One region of the Streptosporangium sp. NPDC050855 genome, then DNA from elsewhere that is predicted to be linked to it. Evidence: predicted binding sites of a transcription regulator. Region 1 holds the regulator's gene; each other region holds the start of a gene.
The links. The regulator LexA, encoded in region 1, represses DNA repair genes until DNA is damaged. The targets are predictions, from matches to a motif close to TCGAACANNTGTTCGA.
Positions count from the first base shown of each region.

Region 2: a site for LexA is predicted at 6,430-6,445, ahead of recA (recombinase RecA). Genes of this name have one in related genera too.
Region 3: a site for LexA is predicted at 4,535-4,550, ahead of ACIBCT_RS31335 (DUF6504 family protein). Genes of this name have one in related genera too.

Region 1 covers NZ_JBITFY010000003.1:475,886-486,031, reverse strand. Annotated here, with positions in the region: gene ACIBCT_RS10135 (hypothetical protein) at 1-2,668, opposite strand, end outside; gene leuS (leucine--tRNA ligase) at 3,224-5,692, shown strand; gene lexA (transcriptional repressor LexA) at 6,025-6,735, opposite strand; gene ACIBCT_RS10120 (hypothetical protein) at 7,871-8,050, shown strand; gene nrdR (transcriptional regulator NrdR) at 8,686-9,147, shown strand; gene ACIBCT_RS10110 (vitamin B12-dependent ribonucleotide reductase) at 9,233-10,146, shown strand, end outside.
Region 2 covers NZ_JBITFY010000010.1:54,451-64,596, reverse strand. Annotated here, with positions in the region: gene ACIBCT_RS20535 (S9 family peptidase) at 1-1,624, shown strand, start outside; gene rny (ribonuclease Y) at 2,024-3,640, opposite strand; gene ACIBCT_RS20525 (regulatory protein RecX) at 3,927-4,424, opposite strand; gene recA (recombinase RecA) at 5,180-6,322, opposite strand; gene ACIBCT_RS20515 (hypothetical protein) at 6,863-7,147, shown strand; gene ACIBCT_RS20510 (DUF3046 domain-containing protein) at 7,176-7,370, opposite strand; gene ACIBCT_RS20505 (VOC family protein) at 7,464-7,952, opposite strand; gene ACIBCT_RS20500 (DEAD/DEAH box helicase) at 8,638-10,146, shown strand, end outside.
Region 3 covers NZ_JBITFY010000019.1:67,558-77,703, forward strand. Annotated here, with positions in the region: gene ACIBCT_RS31315 (sulfatase) at 1-1,103, opposite strand, end outside; gene ACIBCT_RS31320 (LLM class F420-dependent oxidoreductase) at 1,214-2,233, shown strand; gene ACIBCT_RS31325 (response regulator transcription factor) at 2,448-3,098, shown strand; gene ACIBCT_RS31330 (DUF4328 domain-containing protein) at 3,237-4,169, shown strand; gene ACIBCT_RS31335 (DUF6504 family protein) at 4,198-4,476, opposite strand; gene ACIBCT_RS31340 (serine/threonine-protein kinase) at 4,843-6,723, shown strand; gene ACIBCT_RS31345 (quinone oxidoreductase family protein) at 6,852-7,811, shown strand; gene ACIBCT_RS31350 (PucR family transcriptional regulator) at 7,912-9,102, opposite strand; gene ACIBCT_RS31355 (ABC transporter permease subunit) at 9,102-9,905, opposite strand; gene ACIBCT_RS31360 (ABC transporter ATP-binding protein) at 9,874-10,146, opposite strand, start outside.

The sequences.
Region 1 (10,146 bases):
TGCCGGCGGAGTCCGTGCCCGCGGGGAGGTACTGGCGGGTCGTGAAGCCGTAGGCGGTCGGCACGCTCGGCCGCTGGTCCTGGCGCCACGGAGCGCCGAGCCTGGCCAGGGTGATGCGCGCGGGCTGGTCGGTGAGCCTGCCCTCGACCGGCGAGGCCGTGCCCGTGAAGCGCGGCAGGCGTCCGACGGCGGCGGGCTTGGCCTTCTTCGAGGCGGACGCCGAGGGCTTGGGCTCGGCGGTGGTCTCCTCGGCCGAGGAGAGCGGCCCGGCGAGGAAGGCCCAGAGCACCGCGCCGATCAGGGCGATGGCCACGGAACCGGCCAGCGCGAAGACCCAGATCGGCCTGCCCTGGCCCCCGTCGTTCTCCTCGTCCTCGATCGCCTGGTAGTTCTCGCCGAAGACGGTGTTCCACAGCTGCTGCTGGCGCTCCGGCGGAGGCGTCTTGGGACCGCTGATCTGGCCGGCGGTGACGAACGGCCTGTTCGGGTCGGAGGGGTCGCGACCGAGGTGGTGCCCGGGCTGCCCGGCCTGACCCGGGTGCACCGGCCGGCCGGGTTGTCCCGGTTGGCCCTGCTGGTGGGGTCCGTTGCCCGGGTGGGCGGCGGGGGCCGTCTCGCCGGGGGAGGACGGGGCGGCGGCCGCGGCCGCGGCGGCCTGGGCCCACATGGCCGGGTTGTCCGGCACGCCGTAGCTGCGCCGCGCGGGCCCGGCGGTCGTACCCGGACCGGCACCGTTCTCGGACCGCGGGTGGTTCGCACCGGCGACGGGAGCGGCACCGTGCTGCGCGGCACCCTGCTGGTCGCCGCCGTGCTGCGGGGCCCCCTGCTGGGCGGTTCCCTGATGGGCCGTTCCCTGCGGGACGGCACCGTGCGCAGGGGAGGGCGTGGCACCGGCCGGGGGATCGGTCCAGGACACCGAGAACGTGGAGGTCTGCGCATCGGCCGCGTCGGAGGCCTCCCGGGAGGAGGCGGCCGGCCAGGCGTTCCCGCTCACCGGCGGGACCGGTGGCCAGGAGGCGCCCTCGACCGGAGGCGCGGGCGGCCAGGCGGTGTTGTCGGCCGGCCGGGGCCCGGCCCCGGCGGAGGCGTCACGTGAGGACGCGCCGGTCTGCCACGGCTCACCCGCGGTACCGGGCGCCTGCCGGCCCGCGTCCCTGCCGGCATCCGGCGTCTGCGCCCAGCCGCCGTTCTGCGGACCGCTGTGCTGGGGAGCACCGTGCGGGCCGGCCTGCTGCGGGCCGCCGGTCTGCGGGCCGGTGCCGTACTGGGCGCCGGGGTCGCGGGACGGGCCGTCGTGCCGCGGGCCGAGGGCGTTCGCCCAGCCCTCGCCGTGGGGGGCGGTGGCCTGCGCCCAGGCGTTGTCACCCGGAGAGCCCGGAGAGCCCGGAGAGCCCGGAGAGCCCGGAGAGCCCGGAGAGCCCGGAGAGTCCGGAGAGGAAGGGCCGGGGAAGGTCTGGCCCCGTGGGTCGGTGTGGGAGGCGGGTGGCCATGCGGTGCCCGGCGAGGACGGATGACGGTCCTCGCCGCTCGTCCGCGGCCCGGCTCCGGGGAGCCCCACCCCGAGCGGGTCCGATGCCTGCAGGGCGGATCCGAGCGGGTCCGGTGTCCAGGAGCCCGATCCCTGCGACGGGTCACGGTGGGAGGGGACGCTCTGGGAGGGGCCGTCGTAGGGACCGCCGTGGGACGGGCCGCTGTCGTAGGGGGCCGGCTGCGGCCGGCCGTTGCCCGGGGAGGTCTGGTGCGCCTGCGGGCCGTCGTGACCCCGGCCGCCGTACGGACCCGCCGCGTCCTGCGGACGGCCGCCCGGGGAATCGGGGGTCCCCCAGCCGCCCTGAGCGTCGGGGGCCTGTGCCCGGCCGTCCCACGGGCCGGACGCCTGTTCCCGGTCGTCGTGCCGCGGACCGGAGGTGTTCGCCCAGCCGTCGCCGTGGGGAGTGGTGGCCTGCGCCCAGGCGTTGCCGCCCTGGGAGGCCGGAGAGGCCGGAGTGCCGGCGGCGGAGTGACCGGGGTAGGTCTGGCCCCGCGGGTCGGTCGCGCCGTAGGCGGGGATGCCGTCCTGCGTGGGCGCGGAGGGCGGCCACGCGGTGCCCGGCGAGGACGGGTGACGGTCCTGGCCCTCCGGCCGCGTCCCCGGGGTCGGGGAGCCCAGCCCGAGCGGGTCCGGTGTCCAGGAGCCCGATCCCTGTGACGGGTCACCGTGGGAGGGGCCGCCGTGGGACGGGCCGTTGCCCGGGGAGGTCTGGTGCGCCTGCGGGCCGGAGTCGTGGCCCCGGCCGTGCGTTCCCGCCGCGTCCTGCGGACGGCCGCCCGGGGAATCGGGGGTCCCCCAGCCGCCCTGAGCGTCGGGGGCCTGTGCCCGGCGGTCGCTCTGCGGGCTGAAGGCGTCCGCCCAGCTGTCGCGGGGCGAGCCGGCCGCCCGCCGCCCCTCGTCCTGCGCGGCGGACCCCGTCCATCCACCGTCCTGCGGGCCCGGCCGGCCGCCGGGTACGTCCGGGGCACCGCCCCCGGGAGAGGTCTGCCATGAGCCGTCGCCGCCCCGCGGGCCGTCCTGCGGGCGAGGCAGCCTGGGCCCGGTGCCGAGGGAGTCCTGCGCCCACGAGGGCGCAGGCTCGGCGGCTTCCGGCCATGCCGGAGGCAGGTGGGACTGGCTGGACTGCTCCGAGGCCATGCTTTCCTTACCTCCCGCGCGGGTGCCCGAATTAGGCGTATTGGGCATGGTCTCACGTGAGACGGGGGGGCTCGCAGGGAAACCGGAGAACGCCCCCCTGAACTGGAGCCCGGTGGGAGCGGTCGGCGGATCCTGCATGGGCAGGCCGACCTCCAACGGGTCCGGGCCCCCCGGCTCTACTGAATATGCCACGGTTGAAAGAGTAAACGCGAGAGACATACGAGGTCACAACCGGCGCATGGCCGTCGGGTTCCGTACGGCCCGTCATAGGGCGGAAACCCCTATTCTGCCGGTGAACATGGATCGCCGTCCGCCGTTCGCCGTGATCGGGCCCGCTTTGTACGGGCCACGAATATCCCTTGCGGGCTGCGATAGTCTTGCCTTATGCGTGCCGCGACCCTGCTTATCGGGCCGCATCGGCTCTCCCGTCTCTGAGCGCCCTGCCGATGCGGCTGCCCTCCGCGTGAGCGGAGGGTTTTTGTATTGGGCCGGACGGGTCAGGCCATCCACGCGGACACACCCCAAGGGAAGATTGACGTGAACGAGCGAGCCGACATGCAGAGCGACGACCAGCACTATGACCCGCAGGCGTTGCAGGTCAAGTGGCAGCGGCGGTGGGAGGAGCTGGACCCCTTCCGGGCCTCCGACGACCCCGCCGACCCGCGTGAGCGCCGCTACATGCTCGACATGTTCTCCTACCCCTCGGGCGACCTGCACATGGGGCACGCCGAGGTGTTCGCCATCGGTGACGTCATCTCCCGCTACTGGTTCCAGCGCGGTTACAACGTGCTGCACCCCGTCGGGTGGGACTCCTTCGGGCTGCCCGCCGAGAACGCCGCGATCAAGAACAACGCGCACCCGGCGGAGTGGACCTACGCCAACATCGAGACCCAGGCCGGCTCCTACAGGCGCTACGCGATCTCCTTCGACTGGTCGCGCCGCCTGCACACCAGCGACGAGACGTACTACAAATGGACGCAGTGGCTGTTCATCCGCTTCTTCGAGCGCGGCCTGGCCTACCGCAAGGGCGGCCTGGTCAACTGGTGCCCCAACGACCAGACCGTGCTGGCCAACGAGCAGGTCAAGGACGGCAGGTGCGAGCGCTGCGGGGCCGAGGTCATCCGCCGCGAGCTGACCCAGTGGTATTTCAAGATCACTGACTATGCCGACCGGCTGCTGGACGACATGGCGCAGCTGGAGGGCAAGTGGCCCGAGCGCGTGCTGACCATGCAGCGCAACTGGATCGGCCGTTCCGAGGGCGCCGACGTCGACTTCGTGATCGAGGGCCGGGACGAGCCGGTCACCGTCTACACCACCCGTCCCGACACGCTGTACGGCGCGACCTTCTTCGTGGTCGCCCCGGACGCGGCGCTGGCCGAGGAGATCGTCGCCGACGACCGGCGCGAGGCCTTCGAGGCGTACCGGACCGAGGTGTCGAAGCTGTCGGACATCGACCGGCTGTCCACCGAGAAGGAGAAGACCGGCGTCTTCCTGGGCCGGTACGCGATCAACCCGGTCAGCGGCGAGCGCATGCCGGTCTGGGCCGCCGACTACGTGCTGTCCGACTACGGCCACGGCGCCATCATGGCGGTTCCCGCCCACGACCAGCGCGACCTGGACTTCGCCCGCGCCTTCGACCTGCCGGTACGGGTGGTCGTGCACACCGGCCTGGCCGACCCCGGCGAGACCGGTGTCGCCACCTCCGGCGACGGGACGATGGTCAACTCCGGTCCGCTGGACGGCCTGGCCAAGGCCGATGCGATCCGGAAGATCATCGAGGTGCTGAGCGAGCGCGACACCGGCCGCGCGACGGTCAACTTCCGGCTGCGCGACTGGCTGCTGTCCCGCCAGCGTTTCTGGGGCTGCCCGATCCCGATCATCCACTGCGGCGACTGCGGCGAGGTCCCCGTCCCCGACGACCAGCTGCCGGTCACCCTGCCCGACCTGCGCGGTGAGGCCCTGGCGCCCAAGGGCGTCTCCCCGCTGGCCTCGGCCGAGGACTGGGTCAACGTCTCCTGCCCGAAGTGCGGTGGCCCGGCACGGCGCGACACCGACACGATGGACACCTTCGTCGACTCCTCGTGGTACTTCCTGCGCTACGTCGACCCGGCCTGCGAGGACGGCCCGTTCGACATCGAGGGCGTCCGCAGGTGGGGCCCGATCGACCAGTACATCGGCGGCGTCGAGCACGCCGTGCTGCACCTGCTGTACGCCAGGTTCTTCACCAAGGTCCTGCACGACATGGGCATGGTCGACTTCGCCGAGCCGTTCACCCGCCTGCTGAACCAGGGGCAGGTCATCAACCAGGGCAAGGCGATGTCCAAGTCCCTGGGCAACGGCGTCGACCTGGGCCAGCAGATCGACGCCCACGGCGTCGACGCGGTACGGCTGACCGTGCTGTTCGCCGGACCGCCCGAGGACGACATCGACTGGGCCGACGTCTCCGCGGCGGCGTCGCAGAAGTTCCTGGCCCGCGCGTTCCGCGTCATGGCCGAGGCGGGCGCGGCCTCGGCCCCCGGCGTCGACGTCACCGCCGGAGACGTGAGCCTGCGCAGGATCGTCCACCACACCGTGGACGAGGTCACGAAGCTGGTCGAGTCCTACCGCTTCAACGTCGCGGTGGCCCGGATGATGGAGCTGACCAGCGCGGCGCGCAAGGCCATCGACTCCGGGCCCGGCGCCGCAGACCCCGCGGTCAGGGAGGCCGCGGAGGCACTGGCGGTCATGCTGTCGCTGGTCGCGCCGTACGCGGCCGAGGAGGGCTGGGAGCGGCTGGGCCACACCGGTTCGGTCGCCCTGGCGGGCTGGCCGGTGGCGGACCCGGCGCTGCTGGTCCAGGAGTCCGTCACCTGTGTCGTCCAGGTCGCGGGCAAGGTGCGCGACAGGCTGGAGGTCTCACCGGAGATCTCCGAGATCGACCTGGAGGCGCTGGCCCTGGGGTCGGAGAAGGTCCGGGCCTTCCTGTCCGGCGAGCCGCGCAAGGTCATCGTCCGCGCGCCCAAGCTGGTCAACATCGTCCCCTGAGCGGTGACCCCGGCCTCTCGCGGGGCGTCCGGACCGGCCGTGACCGGGGAACCGGGGCGGGGAGGGGCCGGGAACCCAGGGCCTCGGCCCTCCGGCCCTGGTTCTGACCCTGACTCGGGGACCCTGACCTTGGCTCAAGGACTCGAACCCTGACCCTGGCTCAAGGACCCGAACCCTGACCGGACCCGGGAGTCCGAGGGGCCGGTGAGAACCGTTGAGAACGCCGATGGGCGGCACCCCCTTCGAGGGGTGCCGCCCATCGGCGTGTACCGCTTCGTGCGACGCGTCGTGTCCCGATGCCCTAGAGCCGTGTGCCCCGGAGCTCGTGTGCCTCAGAGCTTGCGGAGGACCGCCACGACCTTGCCCAGGACGGTGGCCTCGTCACCGGGGATCGGGTCGTAGTTGGGGTTGTGCGGGACCAGCCAGACATGGCCGTCCCTGCGCTTGAAGGTCTTCACGGTGGCCTCACCGTCGATCATCGCCGCGACCACGTCGCCGTTGTCGGCCACGGGCTGCTGGCGCACGACCACCCAGTCGCCGTTGGCGATGGCCGCCTCGATCATCGAGTCACCGGTCACCTGGAGGAGGAAGAGCGTGCCCTCGCCGACGAGCTGCTTGGGCAGCGCGAAGACGTCCTCGATGCTCTCCTCGGCGAGGATCGGGCCACCGGCGGCGATGCGCCCGACCAGCGGCACGTAGGCGGCGGTCGGCCGGCTGACCGGTGCCTCGTCCTGGTCGGAGTCGGGATCCACCCAGAGCACCGGCTCGCCGGGAAGGCGCACCTCGAGGGCGCGGGGCCGGTGCGGGTCACGGCGCAGGTAGCCCTTGCGCTGCAATGCCGTCAACTGGTGCGACACGCTGGAGGTGCTGGTGAGCTGCACGGCCTCACCGATCTCGCGCATGGACGGCGGGTAGCCGCGCTGCTGCACCGAGTCCCGGATCACCTCAAGGATCTTCCGCTGCCTGGGGGTGAGGCCAAGGGAGTCACGCCTTCGCACCGCCAGGTCGCTGACGGCCGAACCGTTCTGGTCGTGCTGGCTCATACGAACTCCTCGCCTCCCGATCTGTATTGAACACGTCGCACACAGCGACCATATCTCGGCCCAAGATCATATTCAAACAATTGTTCGAATGTCCTCGATATCGGCCACGCCGTGGTGTACAACATCGTACGGGAGTTCGATCGACATCGTGTTCGATTCGCCGATCTTTCTTCGACATGTGTTCGGCCAGGTCGAGGGGATGGGGGCCACCATGAAACCGACCACGACGACACCGCGATCCACGTCCGCGTCCCGATCCCGGGCGGCATACCGGTCCTCAGGGGCCTCTGGGGCCTCTGGCGCACCGCGTCTGCGGCTCGTGCCGCCGCCGAGACCGGAGCCGGGGCCGGTGCGGGAGCAGGGTCCGGGGCGAGAGGCGGATCCGGCACGACAGGCGGGCCCGGGGCGAGAGGCGGGCCCGGCCAGACGGACGGGCCCGGCCTGGGAGCCGGGGCCGGGACGGGAGGCCGACCCGGCGCGCGGGTCCGGGCGTGGCTCCGGAGCGCGTGGCTCCGGAGCGGCCGGAGGGCCCGATCGTGCGCGGACGGCGCGGCGCGGGGGAGCACCGGGTGGTCCGGCGGGCCCGGGCGGTCCGGGTGATTCCGGTGGTGCCGCGCAGGCGGTTCCCGCGCTGTTCCGCTCCGGGGGCCCCCTCTCCGGCTCCCGGCCCGCACCGCCCGGATCCGGCCGTGGAGCCGCCCGCTCCGGCGAGTCCGGACGTGGCCGGGGTGGGCGCGCCGAGACCCGGCGCGGAGCCGCCAGGTCCGGCGCCACCCGGTCCGGCTCCTCCGCTCGGACCGGCACCTCGCGGACCGATGCCTCCCGGGCCGATGCCTCGCGGAACGATGCCTCGCGGAACGATGCCTCACGGACCGGTGTTCCCGGGCCCGGCGCCTCCCGCTCGGGCGTCGCCCGCTCCGGTGGGCCGGCCGCGCCCGAGGTCGTCCCGTCCCGCCCCGGCCGCTCTCGCCCTGGAAAGCGCTCCGGTACGCCCCGCTCCAGCGCGCCCCGGTCAGGTGTGCCCCGCTCCGGCACGTCCCGCTCCGGCGCCTCCGGGGCCGGTGCTCTCCGGCCGGTCACGTCCCGGCCCGAGGCGGTCAGGCGGCCTCTCCGGCTCACCCGGCGTGGGAGGATCGTGGCGGCGGTGACGCTGGTGCTGTTCACCCTGGGAGTGCTCTGGATCGGCGGGCGCATCGACGCGATCTCGGCGGGCGAGCCGGCCGGAGGGCGGGGCCCGTCCCCGGTCACGGCGCACGTCGGCGACACGCCCTGGAAGGGCGACACGCCGTGGAGGGTCGTGGAGGCGCCGGCGTAGCGGAAGGGCCGTCCCGTTGGTCGGCCGCGTCACAGACCCCGGCGGGCCCCGCGGCCCGGCGTTCCGGTCCGGCACCGGACTCGACCTTCTCCGGAGCCTGCTGCCGTAAGGGGGGCGTCTCCGGGCGCGCGATCTCACCGCGCGCCCGGGACCCGCGCCCGGGACCCGCGCCCGGGACGCGAGCGGGGCACGGGTGAAGCGGGCGGGACGGTGGGCGAAGCGGTTGACGTGCGGGCAGGGCGCGGGGGAGGCGGCCGGCCCGGGGGCGGGACGCGGTGGGCGGAACGGGTGACGCACGACAGAGGCGTGGGCGGAGCGGTGGCGTGCGGGCGGGGCGTGGGTGAAGCGGGTGACCCGGGGGGCGCGAGCACATCGGGCGGACCGGCGACACGCCGGGGAATAACGGCTGATCAGCGACTTCGCGCCGCAAGGTCCTTTCAACTTGCGTTCATGGTCGCGCACTTCTACGGTTGGAACCACAACATCTAGTGGCTGCACCTCAACACTTCACCATAGATTGTGGTTCCATTACCGCCTCTCGACTGATCGAGAGGCGTGCGCGAGCGTATCCGCGCGCGTGTCGTGGGGCGGATGAGGTGGGTGGGCCGCTTCGGCAGGTCAGGAAGGCGGCACACGTGCACTGTCCGTTCTGTCGTCATCCTGACACCCGGGTCATCGACAGCCGGTCCACCGAGGACGGCGGCGCGATCCGCCGCCGGCGCACCTGTCCGGAGTGCGGGCGGAGGTTCACCACGCAGGAGACCGTCCTGCTCATGGTGAGCAAGCGCAGCGGCGTGACCGAACCGTTCTTCAGGGACAAGGTGATCGCCGGGGTCCGGCGGGCGTGTCAGGGACGGTCCGTCGGCGAGGACGCCCTGGCGCAGCTGGGCCAGCGGGTCGAGGAGAGCATCCGGGCCACCGGATGCGCCGAGATCGCGGCCCACGAGGTCGGGCTGGCCATCCTGGGCCCGCTCCGCGAGCTGGACGAGGTGGCGTACCTGCGCTTCGCCTCCGTCTACCGGGGGTTCGAGACCCTGGCGGACTTCGAGGCCGAGATCGAGCAGCTCCGGGCGGAGCGCTCCGCCGAACAGAAGTGAGACAGGCCCCGGGCGCCGGGGGTGAGACGGCGCGTTGGTGTGGTCCGATTCGCGGGCTCTGCGGAGTCCCAGGAGGGGGAAAGTCATGACGGAGACCGTCAGCGGCACAGTGTCACGCGGGGGCAAGCGTCCGCGCAAGGGTCTGAAGATGAAGCGGATCTTCACCACCCCGGGCGTGCATCCCTACGACGAGCTGGCCTGGGAGCGCCGCGACGTCGTCATGACCAACTGGCGCGACGGCTCGGTCAACTTCGAGCAGCGTGACGTGGAGTTCCCCCGGTCCTGGTCGGTCAACGCGGCCAACATCGTGACCACCAAGTACTTCCGCGGCGCGGTCGGCACCCCGCAGCGCGAGTGGAGCCTCAAGCAGCTCGTCGACCGGGTGGTGGGCGTCTACACCAGGACGGCGGTCGAGCACGGCTACTTCGCCACCGACGAGGACGCCGAGATCTTCGACCACGAGCTCAAGCACGCCCTGGTCAACCAGGTCTTCAGCTTCAACTCGCCGGTCTGGTTCAACGTCGGCACCGCCTCGCCCCAGCAGGTGAGCGCCTGCTTCATCCTGGCCGTCGACGACCAGATGGAGTCCATCCTCGACTGGTACAAGGAAGAGGGTGTGATCTTCAAGGGGGGTTCCGGCTCCGGCGTCAACCTCTCCCGGATCCGCTCCTCCAAGGAACTGCTCTCCAGCGGCGGCACCGCCAGCGGCCCGGTCTCCTTCATGCGCGGCGCGGACGCCTCCGCGGGCACCATCAAGTCCGGGGGCGCGACCCGCCGGGCCGCCAAGATGGTCGTCCTCGACGTCGACCACCCCGACATCGAGGAGTTCGTCGAGACCAAGGCCCGCGAGGAGGACAAGGTCCGCGCCCTGCGCGACGCCGGGTTCGACATGGACCTCGGCGGCAAGGACATCGTCTCCGTCCAGTACCAGAACGCCAACAACTCCGTGCGCGTCTCCGACGAGTTCATGCGCGCCGTGGAGAAGGGCGAGAAGTTCGG
Region 2 (10,146 bases), on a different contig from region 1:
GCTGCCCACCGGCGGCGAGCCCCGGCCGCTCACCCCCGAGCCCGAGCGGCCCTCGGCGCTGCGCTACGCCGACCTGGTCGTCCACGACGGGCAGGTCTGGTGCGTCCGGGAGCGGCACGACGGCGACCGGGTGCGCCGGTCCATCGTGTCCGTCCCGCTGACCGGCCCGGCCGGCGGCTCGACCAGCGACCCGGCCGGCGGCTCACCGATCGGCTCGGGGACCGGTGGGGACGAGCCCCGCGAGTGGATCACCGGGCACGACTTCTACGCCTTCCCCACGCTCTCCCCCGACGGCGAGCACCTGGCCTTCGTCTGCTGGGACCATCCCCGGATGCCGTGGAACGGCACCGAGCTGCGGGTCTGCCGGCTGGCCGACGGCACCTGCTGGACGGTGGCGGGTGGCCCCGAGGAGTCGGTGCTCGCCCCGTACTGGCGTGACGAGCAGAACCTCTACCTGATCTCCGACTCCTCGGGCTGGTGGAACCTCTACCTGGCCGAGATCCACGGTGGAAGGCCCTGGCCGCTCCACCGCGCCGACCAGGAGTTCGCGGGCCCGCTCTGGCAGCTCGGCGCCATGCCGTACGCGCCGCTGGCCGACGGGAGCCTCGCGATCCTGCACGGGCGGGGTGACCTGCGGCTGGGCGTCCTGGACCCGGTCGGCGGGACGCTGACGGACTTGGACGTGCCCTACGACGGCTGGGACGCGGTGCTGGCCACCGACGGGCGGGCCGTGGTCGGCATCGGGTACGGCCCGGCGCTGCCCCGGGCGATCGTCCGGGTCGACACCTCGACCGGACAGACCCAGGAGCTCCGCCGCGACGCCGGTGAGACACCCGCTCCGGCCTACCTGCCCTCCGTCCGGGCCGTGGAGATCCCGGGCCGGTTCGGGCGGGAGGCGCACGCGTTCCTCTATCCTCCGGCCAACCCCCAGGCGCGCGGCGAGGGCCCCGCCCCGTACATCGTGTTCGTGCACGGCGGGCCGACCGGGCACAGCATGGGCGCGCTCGACCTGGAGAAGGTGTTCTTCACCAGCCGGGGCATCGGCGTGCTCGACCTCAACTACGGCGGTTCCACCGGTTACGGCCGCGCCTACCGCGAACGGCTGCGCGGGCAGTGGGGTGTGGTGGACGTCGAGGACTCGATCGCCGCGGCCGAGTGGCTGGCCGGTGAGGGACTGGCCGACCCGGCGCGGATCGCGATCCGGGGTGGCAGCGCGGGCGGCTGGACGGTGATGGCCGCCTGCTGCGGGTCCGACGCGTTCGCCGGCGGCGTCTCCTACTACGGGGTCAGCTCGCTCGCCGCGTTCAGCGCGACCACCCACGACTTCGAGTCGCGTTACGTCGACTGGCTCATCGGACCGCAGGACCCGGTCCTGTACGCCTCGCGCGAGCCCCTCGCCCTGGTGGCCGGGGTGAGCTGCCCCATGCTGCTGATGCAGGGCCTGTCGGACCCGGTCGTCCCCCCGGAGCAGTCACAGGCCTTCGCCGACGCGCTGGCCGAGCGCGGTGTCCCGTGCACGTACCTGACGTTCGAGGGCGAGGCGCACGGTTTCCGCCGCGCCGAGACCCGCAGCGCGGCCCTGGCCACCGAGCTCGCCTTCTACCAGCAGATCTTCCACGTCTGAGGGCGACCGGGCACGGGCCCGCGGATCCCGGTACGGCACCCCGCGCACCGCCCCCCGCACGGCGACCCACTTCCCCGCGCCCCCGCACGGCGACCCGTTCCCCGTGCACCCGACCCGTCGACCGGACGGCTCACGGACGACCGTGACGCGGGCCCCGAAGCCGTACGCCACCGCCCGCCGGGTCGGCCCGGGCATCGCCCGGCCGGTCGGTCCCGGGGCGGGCGAGACGGGCGGCTCCCGGCCCGTACCCGAGGGAGGATTGTTCCCGGCCCGCGCCCGGGAAAGGGCTGCTCGACCCGCACCCGGTGGAGAACTGCTCTCGGCCCGCGCCCGGTGGACGGCCGGGACACGGATCGGCGGTGTCGCGAAGGCGGTGTCGCGAAGGCCGGCCAGGCGGGGTCAGCGGGCGAACTCGGTGGCCCGTGACTCGCGGACGACCGTGATGCGGATCTGGCCGGGGTAGGTGAGCTCCTCCTCGACCTGCTTGGCGACGTCGCGGGCGATCACCTGGGCCTGGATGTCGTCGACCGCGTCGGGCTTCACCATGACCCTGATCTCGCGACCGGCCTGCATCGCGAAGACCTTCTCGACGCCCTCGTAGGAGGTCGCGATCTCCTCCAGCCTCTCCAGCCGCTTGACGTAGGCCTCCAGCGACTCCCGGCGGGCGCCCGGCCTGCTCCCGCTGATCGCGTCGGCGGCCTGGGTGAGGACGGCCTCGACGGTCTTGACCTCGACCTCGTTGTGGTGGGCCTCGATGGCGTGCACGACGTCCTCGTGCTCCCCGTACCGCCTGGCGATCTCGGCGCCGATCAGGGCGTGGCTGCCCTCGACCTCGTGGGTGAGGGCCTTGCCGATGTCGTGCAGGAGGGTGCAGCGCTTGAGCAGCGTGGTGTCGAGCCGCAGCTCGGCCGCCATGATCCCGGCGATGTGCGCGGACTCGATGAGGTGGCCGAGGACGTTCTGCCCGTAGGAGGTGCGGTAGCGGAGCTGGCCGAGGAGGGTCACCAGCTCGGGATGCATGTCGGTGATGCCGAGCTCCACCAGGGCGTCCTCACCGGCGCGCACGCAGAGCTCCTGGACCTCGGCCTTGCTGCGCTCGTGCGCCTCCTCGATGCGCTGGGGGTGGATGCGGCCGTCGAGGACGAGCTTCTCCAGGGTGAGCCGCGCGGTCTCGCGGCGGACCGGGTCGAAGCAGGAGAGCAGCACGGCTTCCGGCGTGTCGTCGATGATCAGATTGACGCCCGTGGTCGACTCGAAGGCGCGGATGTTACGGCCCTCACGGCCGATGATGCGGCCCTTCATCTCGTCACCCGGCAGGTGCAGGACGCTCACCACGGACTCGGCGGTCTGCTCGGTGGCCACCCGCTGGACCGCCAGAGTGACGATCTTGGTGGCCCGCTTCTCGCCCTCCCTGCGGGCCTCCCCCTCGATCTCCCTGACGATCAGCGCGGCCTCGCGCTTCGCCTGGTTCTCGATCTCCCGGACCAGTTCGGCCCTGGCCTGCTCGCCGGTGAGCCCGGCCACCCGCTCCAGGACGGCCCTGCGTTCCTCGGCGACCCTTTCGAGGTCCTCACGCCGGTCTGCCAGCTCGGTCTCGGTCTCGGCGAGCTTGCGGGCCCGCTCGGCCTGCCGCCTGGCCTCCTCGTCGAGGCGCTGCTCCCGCTCGGCCAGCCGGTTCTCCCGGCGTTCGAGGTCGGCCCGGAGCTCCTTGAGCTCGTACTTCAGGACCTTGCCCTCGGCCTCGGCCTCCTTGCGCATCTCGGCCGCGGCCTCGACCGCCATCTCCGACCTGCGCAGCAGCTCTCCGGCGTCGTTCTCGGCCTTGGCCCGGATCCCGGCGGCCTGACGTCTGGCCTCCTCCAGCTCGGCCTCGACCTCGGCCTCCTGCTCGGGGGTGGGACGCTTCGGCGCGGCCCCGGCTCCACCGATGCGACGCAGCAACACGACAAGCACGGCTGTCATCACGGCAAGAGCCACAACCGCCACCGTCAACATGACGACCACGACCGGATCCATGCGCGCCTCACCTTCCTCGCGTCGCAAATATCAGGCACACGAGGCGTCACACGCACGGCACGGAAAGCTCAAGCCTCGGCGCCATCGAAACGACGATGAACCCGCGGAGAAACGGCACCCGGTTTTTCCCACCGGTTCCGTCGTCGCGTTCCCATCCGCCAAGCCTGCTCGTCCGTAATAAACCGCTATGACAATCCGTACTGCACGGAGTAACTCCTCACTGCGTTGAGATTAAGCGTCAGAGAGGTAACGAGCAAGCAAAGACAGGCTGTCAAGGCGCTTTGAACTAATCGAGGGGATAGTCCGGGTCCTCCGGGAACGAGGACGCCTCCGTCTCCGCCTCCTCCAGCACTTCGCGGATCACGCGGAACGCCAGCCCGGGACCGTACCCTTTTCGGGCGAGCATCCCCGCCAGCCTGCGGGTCCTCACCGCGGGCTCCAGGGAGCGCGTGGAGGAGAGCTTGCGCCGCACCAGGGCGCGGGCGGTCTCGGCCTCCTGCTCGGGGTCGAGCTGCTCCACCGCGTCCTTCACGGTCTCCTCGTCCACGCCCCGGTGGCGGAGCTCGGAGGCGAGCGCCTTGCGGGCCAGGCCGCGACCGGCATGGCGCGAACTCACCCAGGCCGCGGCGAACGCCTCGTCGTCGATGAGCCCGACCTCAGAGAAGCGGTCCAGCACGGCGTCCGCCGCCTCCTGGGGCACCTCACGCTTGCGCAGCGCCTCCGCGAGCTGTGCCCGGGTACGCGGCGCCATGGTCAGCAGCCGCAGGCAGATCCCCCGTGCCACCGCCTGCGGATCGGCGTCGGCCCTGCGGCTCGCCGGCGTCCTGCCGCCGAATCCCGCGGAGCCCGAACCCCAGGCGCCCGAACCAGCGGCACCCGAACCCCCCGGGCCCGAACCAGCGGCACCCGGACGCGGGTCGTCCGGACCCGCCGCGCCCCATCCGGTGGCACCGGATCCGCCGGTCGCGTCATCGCCCGCCCCACCGGCCTCACGAGCCGAGGTGTCCGGGAAAAGCCCCGAGGATCGGCCTCCCGAGGAGCGTCGTCCGCCCCACCCCCCGCCGCCCCGCCGGCCTTTTCCCCCACCGGTACGCTCACCGTCGCGTTCACCACGGCGCGAGGCACCGCGTGAACCGCGACGTTTCCCGCCCGACGAGCCGTTCTCGGAATCGCCGAAACCGCTGTCTTCTCCGAACATGGCCGGAGGAGGAGAATCGGCCTCCCAGCCGCTCGGGGAGGCGTCCGAGCCGTCCTGCCGATCGGTCTCCGAGCCGGACGAACCGGCCCGTCGCCCGCGCCCGGAGGCGGACGAGCCGCCGCCACGGCGCCCTCCCGGACGCCCCGGGCGTCCCGGGCGTCCTGAGGCGGACGGGTCACCGTCCCAGAGGTTCTCGGACACGGGCGGGTCGCCGTCCCGCCCGCGTCCGCTCCCGGGCGACGAGTCGTCCCGGGTCACGTCGGGCCAGGCTCCCCAGTCTCTCGGCCCGGCCGCGTCGGCCGGACCGGAGTCAGGTCCCGTCGTCATCGGTCAGGCCCGGGTCAGGCGTCACCCGGCTTGGGGGCGGCGGCTGCCTTGGCCCCCCTGCCGGCTCCGGCCGCGACCGGGGTCGGAGCGGCACTCCGGCCGGAGGGAGCCGAAGCCGGAGCGGCGGCGGCGGCCGGCGCCGGAGTCGCCGGGCTGTCGACGCGCGGGCCGACACCGAGCTTCTCCTTGATCTTCTTCTCGATCTCGTTGGACATGTCGGGGTGGGTCTTGAGGAAGTTCCGGGCGTTCTCCTTGCCCTGACCGAGCTGGTCACCCTCGTAGGTGTACCAAGCGCCGGACTTCCGGACGAAACCGTGCTCGACGCCCATGTCGATCAGGCCACCCTCGCGGGAGATGCCGACGCCGTACAGGATGTCGAAGTCGGCCACCCGGAAGGGCGGGGCCATCTTGTTCTTGACGACCTTCACCCGGGTGCGGTTGCCGACCGCCTCGGTGCCGTCCTTGAGCGTCTCGATGCGGCGGATGTCGAGACGGACCGAGGCGTAGAACTTCAGCGCCTTTCCACCGGTCGTGGTCTCGGGCGAGCCGAACATGACGCCGATCTTCTCGCGGAGCTGGTTGATGAAGATCGCGGTGGTGCCGGTGTTGTTGAGCGCGCCGGCGACCTTGCGCAGCGCCTGGGACATCAGGCGGGCCTGGAGGCCGACGTGGCTGTCGCCCATCTCGCCCTCGATCTCGGCCTTGGGCACCAGGGCCGCGACCGAGTCGATGACCAGCAGGTCGACGGCGCCGGACCGGATCAGCATGTCGGCGATCTCCAGCGCCTGCTCACCCGTGTCGGGCTGGGAGACGAGGAGAGCGTCGGTGTCGACGCCCAGCTTCTGGGCGTACTCCGGGTCGAGCGCGTGCTCGGCGTCGATGAACGCGGCGATGCCGCCGGCGCGCTGGGCGTTGGCCACCGCGTGCAGGGCGACGGTGGTCTTTCCCGAGGACTCGGGACCGTAGACCTCGACGATGCGGCCGCGCGGGAAGCCGCCGATGCCGAGGGCCACGTCCAGCGCGATGGAGCCGGTGGGGATCACCTCGATGGGCGCCCGGGTCTCGTCGCCCAGGCGCATGATGGAGCCCTTGCCGAACTGCCGCTCGATCTGAGCGAGCGCGGTCTCGAGCGCCTTCTCGCGGTCGTTAGCTGCCATGGGAGCCCCCCTGGAGGGTCGCGGGTTGGATCGGTTGCCAGCAAGCTACGGGGTGCCGCCGACAATTTCGGGAGGGCACGCCAGGAGTCTCGGCCTGTTCAATATAGCCGAACGATTGTTCGATCGCTGCCCGTCGGCAACACGCGTCGCGGAAGCCCCGGTACGCCCCGCGGCGGCCGTCGCGGGAAGCACTGGACGACGGTTCGCGGCGGGCGCGGGACCCGCCGGACCGCTGTCCGTCGGGGCGACGTCCATCGGACCGGTGTCCGCAGGAGGGGGCCGAATCCCGGCCCCCTCCGTCGGCGTCCCCGCGGACGACGCCCCTCCTCCCGGTGGGAGCGGCATGGGCCCTCCCCGTACGTCCCGGGTCGTCTCCGGGCCCGGTGCCCGGGTAGCCGGACCTCGCCGTCAGGGTCTCACCGTCCCGACGGGGAGCGCCGCGCCCCCTCCTGGCGGAGACATTCACGGGAATTGCCATGGCCTTGTTGTCACCGGGCTGACCTGGAGTGATCCTGAGAGAAACGATCCGAGGTGCCCGACGTGCCCGACGCGTTCACGCAGCAACGCCTAGTCCATCTCGACTCCCTGGCCGCCGAGCTCAGGCGGCGAGGGCTGGCGAGCCGCACCCTGGGTGGCGCCACTCCGGTGCTGTGGGTGTGGCATCCGGACAACGGCAGGCAGACGATCGTCTTCGCCACCCCCGCCAGGGACGGCTGGCTGTTCGTGTGGTCGCCGGACGGTCAGCAGAGCGCCGACGACCCCTCGCGCACGGCCGAGGCGGTGGGGAGGCTTCTGGGCCCGCCCGCGGGGCCGGATGCGTCCTGAACGGGACCGGCACCCCGCCGGGCCCCCGTCAGCGCAGGCGCGGGGAGACGTCGGTGACCCCGCACACGGCGTGCCAGACCTCCTTGGCCCCGACACCCTCGGCCAGCGCCTGGATCACGGTCCGGCCCCCCAGGTCGGCGATGATGTAGTCCTGGGCCCACGACTCGGCGTACTGGTCACCGAAGTGCAGCTTCATCCGCTTCCAGAAATCCGACAGGCGCATGCCCCCAAGTATGCGTCCGGGCCGGGGATGCCGGGTCCCGTACCGGCGCGCCGGCGATGGGCACGGGCGCGGTCCGGCGCGGCGGGACCGGGCTCAGAGCACGCGGGAGCCGTACATCTCCCCCAGCGGGTCGGCGAGCAGTTCCAGCCGCGCCCCGTCGGGGTCGGCGAAGTAGACGGAGGCGCCGCTCTCGACCTGGTGCGGTACGCCCTCCGCCTCCAGCTTGCCGCACAGGCGCTCCCAGGTGGAGGGGTCCACCGAGATGGCGATGTGGTGGAGCCCGCCGAGAACCTCCCGGTAGGGCCCCAGGTCCAGGCCGGGAAAGTCGAAGAAGGCCAGGAGGTTGCCGTTGCCGATGTCGAAGAAGAAGTGGTTCGAGCCCGGGTAGTCACGGTTCTCGATGATCTCCGTGAGCGGGAACTCCAGGAGCTCCTGGTAGAACGCGATGGTCGCCTCGACGTCGGAGGAGATCAGCGCGAAGTGGTGCAGCCCCCTCGCGCTGCTCGGCGGCCGGTGCGCCCTGAGGTGCTCCGCCTTGATCCGCTCGCGTGCCGCCCGGACGGCCTGATGGTCGATGCTCACCGCTAGCTCACCACTCAATGCGTTGTACGTCCGTCAGGGTCATGTCCGTGACGACAGGGGGCCAACCTATCCCGGACGCCACGCGACCGGGACGACACCTCGGCCGGCGGACGGGATCAGGACGGTGCCTCGGCCGGCGGACGGGATCGGGACGGCGAACCGGCACGGGCACGGGCATCGCGGAGCCCGTACGGGTGTCACGGGACGCCGGGAGAGCCCCCGCGTTCCCCCGCCGGGGTTGCCGGGCTTCACCGGGTCTCCGCGGGGCGGGACCGCAGGAGCCCACGAGAGGCGCGCCGGAGACCCACCGGGATCTGCCGGGATTCGTCGCGAGCCCGGATCCGTCGCGAGCCCACCGGGATCCGCCGAGGACGTACCGGGGGCCTGCCGGGGCTTCTTCAGGACCGGTCGGGACCGGTCGGGACCAGTCGGGACCAGTCGCGATTCGCGGGACCTCGGGGGACCTCGGGGGACCTCGAGGGGTCCGGGCCTCCGGGGATCCGCCGAGGTCCGGTGCGGCCTCGCGGTGGGTCCATCGGATCGTGGCGTCCCTGCCCGCAGGTCGCGGACCGGCCCGCCGGCCACCTTTCCGGCCTGGTCGGCGGGGACGGATTCTGTCGGTGGGGCCGGGCAGTATGGATGACGGACCCGGCAGGTCGGCCGAGCCGGAGCTAGGGGGCAGTCGATGAGCGAGACCAGCGGGACGGACGGGGCGCTCGGGCACTTCACCCCGATGACCAGGGAGTGGTTCACCGGGGCGTTCGCCGCGCCGACAGCCGCCCAGGAGGGGGCCTGGTCGGCGATCGCCCGGGGCGACAACACCCTGGTGGTCGCGCCGACCGGTTCCGGCAAGACGTTGGCCGCGTTCCTGTGGTCTCTCGACCGGCTGGCGGCCGAGCACTCGGCCACCGACGCCGGGCAGGCCGCCGCACGGACGGGTGACGGGCGGCCCCTCACCGGCAAGGTCGGCACCGGGCGGACGGGTGACGGGACCGCCGGTGACCCCACCGGTGGCGAGCGGGCGAGCGGCGTAAGGGCCGGTGGCGGGCGGCGCCCGCGCGGGGACGGCGAGCCTCCCAGGCTCTGCCGGGTCCTGTACGTGTCCCCGCTCAAGGCCCTCGCGGTCGACGTCGAGCGCAACCTCAGGGCGCCGCTGGCCGGGCTGGAGCAGACCGCGCGGAGGCTCGGTCTCCCGGTGCCGCGGATCTCGGTGTCGATCCGCTCCGGGGACACCCCGGCCGAGGAGCGGCGCCGGTTCGCGACCAAACCGTCCGACATCCTGATCACCACCCCCGAGTCGCTGTTCCTGCTGCTCACCAGCCAGGCTCGCGAGGCACTGCGCGGCGTGGAGACGGTCATCGTCGACGAGGTGCACGCGGTGGCGGCGACCAAGCGCGGCGCGCACCTGGCCCTCAGCCTGGAGCGGCTCGACGCCCTGCTCGAACGGCCCGCGCAGCGCATCGGCCTGTCGGCGACCGTGCGGCCGGTGAGCGAGGTGGCCGCCTTCCTGGGCGGTTCACGCCCGGCGACCGTGGTCCAGCCGCCCTCCGAGAAGCGGATCGAGGTCGAGGTGGTCGTCCCGATCGAGGACATGACCGAGCTCGACACCGCCCCCGCCCCACCACCCCAGGACGATGACCGCTGGCTGACCGAGACCCCCGCCAGGCGGTCGATCTGGCCGCACGTGGAGGAGCGGCTCCTCGACCTGATCGGAGCCCACCGCTCCACGATCGTGTTCGCCAACTCGCGCAGACTGGCCGAGCGGCTCTGCACCCGCCTCAACGAGCTGGCGTGGGAGCGACGGTCCGAGGGCACGGAAGGGGCCGCAGAGGACGCCGGGCAGGACCACACCGACCGGACCGGCCCCGGAGGAACCGGACCCGGAGGGGTCGGCTCCGGACGGGCCGGTCACGATCGGTCCGATCCCGAAGAGGCGGATCACACAAAGGCGGGCGGGACGGCGGGGCGGGCGCGTCCGGCCGCGGGGTCCCCTCCGGCGTCCACCTCCACCCCGGCGGCCATGATGGCGCAGGCAGGAGCGGCCAAGGGGGTCGTCCCGGAGATCGTCCGGGCTCACCACGGGTCGGTGTCGAAGGAGGAGCGCTCGCAGATCGAGGAGGCGCTCAAGTCCGGCCGGCTGCCCGCCGTGGTCGCGACCTCCAGCCTGGAGCTCGGCATCGACATGGGGGCGGTG
Region 3 (10,146 bases), on a different contig from region 1:
GTCGGGGCCAGGTCCACGTTGGCGGCCAGGTCGCCGACCACGCCACCGGGTCGCACCCCCGGGCCGCGGACCAGCAACGGGACCCGGATGGACTCGTCGAAGGGCGTGGTCTTGCCCAGCGCGATCCGGTGCTGGCCCAGGTGGAACCCGTTATCGGAAGCGAAAAAGATGTACGTTTCGTCGAGCTTTCCCGAGACCCTCAGGGACTCCACCAGGGTGCCGACCATGTCGTCCACGCCGAGCATGGCCCGCAGCCGGTTCCGGTACTGCCGGTCGATCCGCCGGACCGTCCCGGCCCCGAACTGCGGGAGCGACCTGAGCCACAGGGGCTCGGCGGAGACGTCCGGCTGGTTGTAGGAGGGCAGGCGTGGGGCCACCTCGGTCGCGAAGGCGGCGGCGTGCCGCGCGGCGTGGTTGGCCGGGTTGTGCGGGGCGACCGGGGCGAGGTAGAGGAAGAACGGGTCGTCGTCCGGCAGGGAGACGAACGAGGCGGCCTTGGCGCTGAGCACGTCGGTCAGGTAGTCCTGCGGGGTGAACCCGTAGGCGCGCGGCGTGCCGTTCTCGTTGAGCGTGTAGCCGTACTCCTCGTACAGCCTGCGCACGGGCACGTCCCACTCGTCCCAGCCGGGAGGCACGTAGGCGGCGGCGGTGGTGCCGCCGGGGTAGTGGTTGAGGTACTTGCCCATCAGGCCGGTCCGGTATCCGGCCGACTTCATCCACGTCCCGATGTTGGAGCGTTCCAACCCCGAAAGATGATATTTGGTGAAACCTCCCTCGGGGGCGGTGTTGGTGAGCACGCCGTGGCTGTGCACGTACTGGGATCGCATGATCGACGCCCGTGACGGGCAGCACCAGGAGTTGTTCACGAAGAACCGGTCGAACCTGGTGCCGCCCTGACCGAGGAGCGCGGAGATGTTGGGAAATCTCCGCAGGTCCCCGGCCTCCAGGTCGTCGACCAGGATCAGCACGATGTTGGGCCGTCCCGCCGCCTGTGCCGCGGCCGGGACCGTTCCCACCGCCGGGGTCGTCCCGGCGGCGGCGAGCGCCAGGGCGAGCACGAGGAGGGAGATCAGGGAGAGGATTTTACGAGCGGCGTTGAGCACAAATGCACGCTTCCCTGGAGAACGAATTTCGACACCTCACACTCGACCGAGCAATATAGAACGTGTTCTAATTATGGGGCGCGTCCGGCGCATGTCGCGAGGAGGTCCCCGTGAGCACCGACCTGAGACTCGGCCTGAACCTCGGCTACTGGCAGCGGAACGCCGACGACGCCACCGAACTCGTCCAGGCCGCCGAGCGGCTGGGGTACGAGTCCGTATGGACGGCAGAAGCATACGGTAGCGATGCCTTCACCCCTCTGGCCTGGTACGGCGCACGGACGTCCCGCATCAAACTGGGCACCTCCGTGGTGCAGATCTCCGCCAGGACCCCGGCGGCGACGGCGATGACCGCGATGACGCTGGACCACCTCACCGGCGGACGGCTGCTGCTCGGCATCGGCGCGTCGGGCCCCCAGGTGGTCGAGGGCTGGTACGGCGTGCCGTTCCCGAAGCCGCTCGCCCGCACCCGCGAGTACGTCGAGATCATGCGGAAGGTCTGGCGCCGCGAGGAGCCGGTGACCAGCGACGGCGAGCACTACCCGCTCCCCTACCCCGGTGGCGCCGGCCTGGGCAAGCCGCTGAAGCTGATCACCCGTCCGCTGCGCCGCGAGATCCCCCTCTACCTGGGCGCGGAGGGCCCGAGGAACGTCGCGCTCGCCGCCGAGATCGCCGACGGCTGGCTGCCGCTCTTCGTGTTCCCGGAGAAGATCGAGCAGATGTACGGCCCCTCGCTGGCCGGAGCCGGGCCCGACTTCGACATCGCCGCCATGGTCATGACACTGATCACCGACGACGTCCGGGCGGCGCTGGACGGGGTCAAGATGATGCTGACCCTCTACATCGGGGGCATGGGCGCCAAGAGCCGCAACTTCCACGCCGACATCATCGGCAGGATGGGCTACGCCGAGGCCGCCGAGGAGATCCAGGCGCTCTACCTGGCCGGCCGCAGGGACGAGGCGTTCCGTGCGATCCCGGACGAGCTGGCCGACGGCATCTCTCTGGTCGGCCCGGTGGGCCGGATCCGCGAGCGCCTGGAGCCGTGGCGCAAGAGCCCGGTGAGCGACCTCCTGGTGATGGGCCCCCGCGACGAGACCTCCCTGCGGGCGATCCGGGACCTGGTCCTCGGCTAGCGACCCCGCCGTCGCACCCCGCCGACAGGCACCGCACCCGCCGACCGGCCCGGGTCGACACCGATCCGGGCCGACACCGGTCCAGGCCGACTCCGATCCGGGCTGGCGCCGGTCCAGGCGGGCCGGTCCGGGACGGTCCGGGACCGCCGTCCGCGCGGGCACATCGGCCGGATGTCCGATCCCGCCCCTCGCGCGGGCTGGCAGAATCCATCAGGTGACGATTCGGGTGCTCATCGCTGACGACCAGGAGCTCGTGCGGACGGGGTTCCAGATGATCCTGGACGCCCAGCAGGACATGGAGGTCCTGGCGACGGCCGCCAACGGCGCCGAGGCCGTCGAGCTGGCGCGCAGGCTGCGGCCCGACGTGTGCCTGCTGGACATCCGGATGCCCAAGCTGGACGGCCTGGAGGCCACCCGCATCCTGGCGGGGCCGGGGGTGACGGACCCGATGAAGGTGGTCATCGTCACCACCTTCGACCTGGACGAGTACGTCTACGGCGCGCTGCGGGCCGGCGCGACCGGCTTCCTGCTCAAGGACAGCGGGCCGACGCTGCTCATCGAGGCGATCCGGGCCGCCGCGGCCGGTGACGCGCTGGTCTCGCCGTCGGTCACCGTACGCCTGCTCGCGCACCTGGCCCATCCGCGGTCCGGGGCGAGCCGGCCCCCGGCCGAGCCGCTCACCGAGCGCGAGCTGGACGTGGTCCGGCTGGTGGCCAGGGGGCGGACCAACCAGGAGGTCGCCGCCGAGCTCTTCGTCTCGCTCTCCACCGTCAAGACCCATCTGGGGAGCATCCAGGCGAAGCTGGGCGCGAGGAACCGGGTGGAGACCGCGGCGTGGGCCTGGGAGTCCGGCGTCGTGAGCTGAGCGGAGCCGCGGGAAACAGGCGGGAAACGGGGCCGGAGGGGCAACGCGGGACGGACGGGCCGGACGGGTCCGATTAGCGGAAGAGCCTACGGGATAGGAAAGAGGCAGGTCCTCGGCGCATGGCGGGGGGAGATATACATGCGCTCTATCCCATCTCCACAGAAAAGGGCGACCTCGGCCGTCTACCTCGCGCTCACCGCGCTGGTGCTCGCGGCCACCGCCCTGGTGGTGTTCGAGCGCGCCCGCGGCAGGCGCCTGGTCGTGGAGATCTCCAGGCTGGGTGGCGACCCCCGGTCCCCGGGCGCGGAGGCGGTCTTCGGAGCGGTCACCGTCTTCGCGATTCTGATCATGCTCTTCGCCGGGGCCGCGATCGCGTGCGCGGTGGCGTACCTGAACTGGCTGGTCCGCGCCCGCCGGTACGCCGACCTGCCCGCGATCTTCCCGGTCCTGGCGAGCTGGCTCGTGCCGGTGGTCAACCTGTTCGCTCCCGCGCTGCTGGTCGACCGGCTTTGGTGGGCCTCCCGGCCGCCGCTGGACCGCCGCGAGCGCTGGGTGGCGCTGCTGTCCGCGTGGTGGCTGAGCTGGCTGGTCGCGCTCACCCTGGTGCTGGTACGGCTCTGGCCCGGCGCCTCCCACGGGGGCGGGAGCCTGACCGGCTTCGGGATGCTCGAACTGACCGCGGTCGTGGTCGCCTCCCTGCTCTGCGGGGCGACCGTCCGGCAGATCAGCGCCGTCCAGGCCGCGGGCGCCGGGCACCGTCACCGGGAACCGGCCGGACGCCGCCTCTTGCGGCCTCCGGCGGAGACGTCCGCGCCCCTCGCCACGACCGCATCCGCGTCCCCGGACCCGCAGGACTCCCCTCCCGTCTCCGCGTCCACCGCCCCGTCGGCCTCCCCGCCCGTCTCCCCGTCGGTCCCCCCGACCGGCTCCCCGTCCGGCTCCCGGGAGGCGGACACCCGCGAGGAGGGGCCGCGACGGGCCGGGCGGCCGGCCCCGGAGCAGGTGCCGCAGACCGCACAGGAGCCCGTCCGGCGGGAACGCGCCCAGGAGGTCCACCCCGCCGGGCAGTGAACCCCGACGGGAGATCGGGACAGGGCGATCAGGGCGGGGCGTCGTCCCATGCCCGGACCAGCAGCCAGTCGGCGCCCGCGGTGTCGAAGCGGAGCTCGTAGGTGCCGGCCCGGCCGCCCGTGGCGGCCTCGGCCCGCCAGAACCGGCGCTCTCCCGGATCGGTCTCGGAGATCTTCCACCACTCGCGTGCGACCACCCAGTGGTCGAGGACCCGGTGGACGGTGTAGAGACGGTCGCGCCAGACGAACTGGACGGGCCTTCCCTCGCGGGTCCACACCTCGACAGGGTCGCCGTAGAGTCTGCTCACAACGGTCTTCTCCCCGCGGCTTTCGGACGAGCACCCGGGGGAAGGCGGGCCTGGAGTATCGAACATACGTTCTCACGCCGCCGGACGCAAGTCACCGGGCCGCTCACGAGAGGGCCGGTGCCCGCCCGGGCGCGGACTCCGGAGGTCACGCCGTACGCCGGGCCGGTCGGCATGGACGGCGCACCCCGGCATCACCGGCTCTCCGGCCCCGGACCGGCGTACGACCACGGGCTCCCCCGCCACGGGACGCACCGGCGGCGGACGGCCGGGAAAAAGTGCGGCTGCCGCTGTTGCGACCGCCGACGCGCGACAACGGATCGGTAGGCTGATCCCCTCATGTGACGGCGTATGCGGTTAGGTACAAGGGTGAACAACCTCAGTCCCGACGAACCCCTGCAGATCGGCCGATACCGCGTGCTCAGCAGGCTGGGGCGGGGCGGGATGGGCACGGTCTACCTCGGCGCGTCCCCCGACGGGCAGCAGGTCGCCATCAAGGTCATCAACCCCGAGTACAGCCAGCACGAGCGGTTCCGGATGCGTTTCCGCCGCGAGGCCGACGCGGCGCAGCGGGTCCGCAGGTTCTGCACGGCCGCGGTCATCGAGGCGGCGCTCGACGGCGACCAGCTCTACGTGGTCACCGAGTACGTCGCCGGCCCGAACCTGGAGGAGGCCGTCGACTCCGGCGGGCCGCTCCGCGGCTCCAGCCTGGACGCGCTGGCCGTCGGGGTGGCGACCGCGCTGACCGCCATCCACGGCGCCGGGGTGGTGCACCGCGACCTCAAGCCCTCCAACGTGCTGCTCTCCCCCGTCGGTCCCCGCGTGATCGACTTCGGTATCGCCCGCGCGCTGGACACGCTCAGCGGGATGACCGGGACCGGCGAGATCCTCGGCACCCCCCGCTACATGGCGCCCGAGGTGCTGCGCGGCGAACCGGTCTCGGCCGCCTGCGACGTGTTCTCGTGGGGCTGCCTGATGGCCTTCGCCGCCAGTGGCCGAGCGCCGTTCGGCGGCGAGGCGCTGCCCGCGGTGCTGTACCAGGTGCTCAACACCGAGCCCTCCCTGGAGGACATGGAACCCGCGCTGCGCGGGATCGTCGGCCACGCCCTGGCCAAGGACCCCCGGCGCAGGCCCACCTCCCAGCAGCTGCTGGACCACCTGGTCGGCCGCTCCGCAGCGCCCGAGCAGGCGGCCCACTCGGTACGCGCCTCCTGGCAGGGGCCGGCACCGGTGCGGGAGGGCGGCCCCTGGACCGCGGGCGGACCGGCGGGCCCGCCCGCCGGCCCGGGACCGGGCGGCCCCGGGCCGGACGCCCCCGGACCGGGCGGCGCCTTCCACGGGCCCGGCACCGCGGCCCCGGCGTTCACCTGGTCCGGCCGGACGGTCTCCGACGTGCCGCCGACCGCGCCCTCCTCGCACCAGGGCCCCGGACACACCCTGCTCGGCACCGGGCCGGGCGACCCGGGGACCGGCCGGCCCGGATCGGTCACCGGGCGGCGGAAACTGGCCGTCGGCGCGGTCGCGGCGCTCCTGCTGGTCACGGGCGGCGCGCTCGGCGTGCGCATGGCGCTCTCACCGGGCGGCCCGCCCGAGAACCTCGCCCTGCTCTACCAGGACGACTTCACCCAGAGCGGCACCGGCTGGAGCGGCGGCGCCTACAACCCGCTGGTCAGCAGCTACGGTTACGCCCCCCAGGGCTACTACGCCATCGACGTCAGCGGCCAGTCCGCCGTCAAGCGGGAGCAGGCCCCGATCCCCTTCGTCCCCGCGCCGCCCGCGACCCCCGATCCCACGGCGAGCCCCACACCGGTCACGCCGAGCCGGATCCTGCTCGGCACCGACATCCTGATCCGCCCCGGCAGCATCGGCGTGGGCGAGTACGGGCTGTTCTGCCGGGGCGAGGACGACAACAAGGCGACCCGGTACGAGTTCCTGCTGGACACCACGGGGAACGCGCGGATCCGCAAGGCCGTCAAGGACGCCGGGGGCGAGCTCACCAAACCCGTCAAGATCGACCTGCCCAAGGGCGGGACCACCCGCCTGTCGGCCGAGTGCACCGGGGTCGACGGGGGCGTGCAGCTGACCATGTGGGTCGGCGACGAGCAGGTCCAGACCTACCTCGACACCAACCCGCTGCCCAACGGGCTGGTCGGCGTGATCGCCCGGGTGGGCGAGAACAGTGGCGCCGTGCTCAGGGTCGCGTTCGACAACTTCACCCTGCACGGCCCCGCCACCACCGGGAAACCCTGACCGGGAACGCCTCGTGTCCCCCGCTCCGGCCCGGTGGCCGGACGGCTCCGGGCGGGAGACCCGCGGCGAGCGCCCCGTACGGGACCGGGGAGGATGAGCGGACCCGACCTACCGAAGGAGTTCAGCAGATGCGCGCCATTGTCGTCTCCGCCACCGGCGGACCCGAGGTCCTCACCTGCGCCGACCACCCCGACCCCGAGGTGAACCCGGGCGAGGTGCTGGTCGACGTCGCCGCGGCGGGGGTCAACTTCATCGACGTCTACCACCGGATGGGACGCTACCCGCTCGCGCTGCCCTTCGTGCCCGGCGAGGAGGGGGCGGGCACCGTGGCCGCGGTCGGCGAGGACGTCCGCGAGTTCGCCGTCGGCGACACCGTGGCCTGGGCGGGCGTGCCGCGCAGCTACGCCTCCCGGGTCGTGGTGCCGGCCTCCAAGCTGCTGGCCGTACCCGACGGGGTGACGCCCGAGATCGCGGCGGCCGTCACCCTGCAGGGGCTGACCGCGCACTACCTGACCCACTCCACGTACGAGGTGAAGGCCGGGGACGACGTGCTGGTGCACGCCGCCGCCGGTGGCATGGGACTGCTGCTCACCCAGATCGCCAAGCTGCGCGGCGCCCGGGTGATCGGCACGGTCTCCACCGAGGAGAAGGAGGAGCTGGCCCGCCGGGCGGGCGCCGACGAGGTGCTGCGCTACGGGGGCTTCTCCGAGGCGGTCCGCGAGCTGACCGGTTCCGGCGTGCACGTCGTCTACGACGGCGTGGGCGCGGCCACCTTCGACCAGAGCATCGCCTCGCTGCGCCCGCGCGGCATGATGGCGCTGTACGGCCAGGCCAGCGGCCCGGTGCCGCCCCTCGACCCGCAGCTCCTGGCCCGGAACGGCTCGCTGTTCCTGACCCGTCCCACCCTGAACGCGTACGTCGCCACCCGCGACGAGCTCACCTGGCGGGCCTCGGACCTGTACGGGTGGGTGGCCTCGGGGCGGCTGCGGGTGCACGTCTCCGGGCGCTACCCGCTGGACGAGGCCGCTCGTGCCCACGAGGACCTGGAGGCCCGCCGCACGACCGGCAAGGTGCTGCTGATCCCCTGACGCCCTCGGAAGCGTCCGCCGGGGTGCCGGTGGGTCCCGGGAGCCGTACGGGGCCCCGAGGGCGCGGGGGCGCGGGCGCGGTGGTCGGCCCAGCGGGTGGTCAGCCCAGCGGGTGGGCGGGCCAGTCGAGGAGGCGGGCCCCCAGGACCGCCGTCTCCAGGGTGAACCGCTGGGTGGAGTCGTCCGGCGAGAAGCCCGTGAGGCGGCGGATCCGTTCCAGCCGGTAGGTGACCGCCCGGGTGCTGACGCCGAGCCTGCGGGCGGCCGCGGTCTGGTTGCCCTGGGAGGCGAAGACGGCCTCCAGGGTGTCCAGCAGCGGCCCGGGGCCACCGCGCGCCTCCAGCAGCGGGTTGAGCACCGTCGTCACCAGGTCCTCGATGGCCGCCCGGTCGCGCAGCAGCACCGGGAAGACCAGCAGGTCGGCGGCCTTGAGCACGGGGGCGCGCAGCCCCAGCCGGTCGCCGAGCCCGATGGCTCCGGCGCCCTCGCGGTAGGAGGTGACCACCCCGCCGGGGCCCCGGTGCGGCCGGCCGAGCCCGATCCTCCAGCCGGGTGCGAACGCCTGGCGCACGTGGTGGGTGAACTCGCCGATCGCGACGGTCAGGCCGCCCGGCGCGACGCACACGAGCATCCCGTCGCGGACCGCGACCAGCACGTTGTGCGAGCCGAACCTGGTGATCAGCGCCTCCTCGATCCGCCGGGCCGTCGCCTCGGTGACCCCGGCGGCCGCGGTGGCTCCGGTGGTTCCGCCGGCCGCGGTGGCCCTGGCCGTCGCGGTGGTCCCGGTGGCCGGGACGGTCCGGGTGGACCCGGCGGTTCCGGGGGACGCGGCGGTTCCGGGGGGCGCGGTGCCCGTGGGGTCGCCCGCACGTCCCGGGCCGTCCCCGGAAGCTCCCGGGACGCGGGGACGGGCAACGGCGACCACGTAGGTCTCGGCCAGGCGGAGCCCGAAGTGCTCGGCCCGCTCGGCGAGCCGGTCGGCACGCCCCTGGAGCAGGTCGTCGACGAACTCCCGGCGCGCGGCCTCCTCCCGGCGCAGCGCCGACCGCTGGGCGTGCTCGTAGCCCTCCATCAGGGCGGAGACCGTCCGCCGCAGGGCCGGGAACGGAACCGGGTTCACGGTCTCGGCCCCGGCCAGCGCGGCCTCGACCAGGTCGCGCACGCTCAGGCCCCGCTCGGCGGCCAGCGTCCCGGCCACGCGGCAGTCGTCGAGCTCGGCCCGGCCGGGTGGCCTGCCGGTGGCGGCCGCCTCCCTCAACGCCCGGAGGTGGCCGCCGAGCAGCTCGTCCATCAGACTCCCACGTCACGCCTGTCGAAGGCCGGTATCGCGACCAGCACCAGCACGGCGATCGCCCCCGCCAGCACGAGATACTCCCAGACGGGGAACCCGAGCTGGATCGGGCGGCCGTCGAGGTAGTAGTGGAACGGCGAGACCCAGCGCAGCCAGGAGACCCCGGCCACGTCCTTGCCGACGGTCTCGACCACGTACCCGCCCACGGCGACCGTCCCGACCACCGCCAGGGCGGCCCCCGGGCGCCTCATCACCGCGCCGACCGTCAGGCAGAGCGTGCCGAAGAACAGCGCGAGCAGGAAGACCCCGGTGTGACCGGCCAGGATCCTGTCCGCCGGGACGCCCAGGCCGACGGCCGCGGACAGGACCAGCACGATCACCAGGGTGGCCGCGGCCACCCCGAGCAGGGAGAGCGCCAGCGCCGCGAAGCGCTCCAGGAGCAGCCGTCGCCGGGTGATCGGCAGGGTGAGGGTCAGCTCCAGCGTGCCGGACTCCTCGGGCCTGGCGATCGCCCGGTTACCGAGCACCGCGGCGCACATGATGAACAGCAGCGGCCCGAACAGCTGGTAGACCAGCGTCTGCAGGAAGCCGGAACCGCTGCTGAAGCCGCCCTGCAGGCCGCCCATCAGGTCACGCATCGCCCCGGGGAACTTGTCGAGCGCGATCTCCCCGTACAGGTCGGGGCTGTCGGCGACGTTCGGGTAGAACGACAGGTACAGCGTGAAGAACGCTCCGATCCCGGCCGTCCAGCCGATCAGCGCCCTCCGGTCGTCACGCAGGCTCTTCGACACCAGCGCGGGCATGACGCGCCTCCTCTCCGCTGTAGTAGGTGAGGAAGATCTCCTCAAGGTCGGGCTCGGCGCTGACCATGTGCACGAGGGTGAACCTCGCCGCCGCCTTCACCAGCGCGTCCGGGCGGCCGTCGATCGTGCAGCGCACCCCGGCGCCCTCCACCCGCAGGTCCCGTACGCCGGGCAGGTCCTCGAACGCCTCGCGCGGGACCGGCGCGTCGAAGTGGAACTCCACCCGGCGCACCGCCTTCTC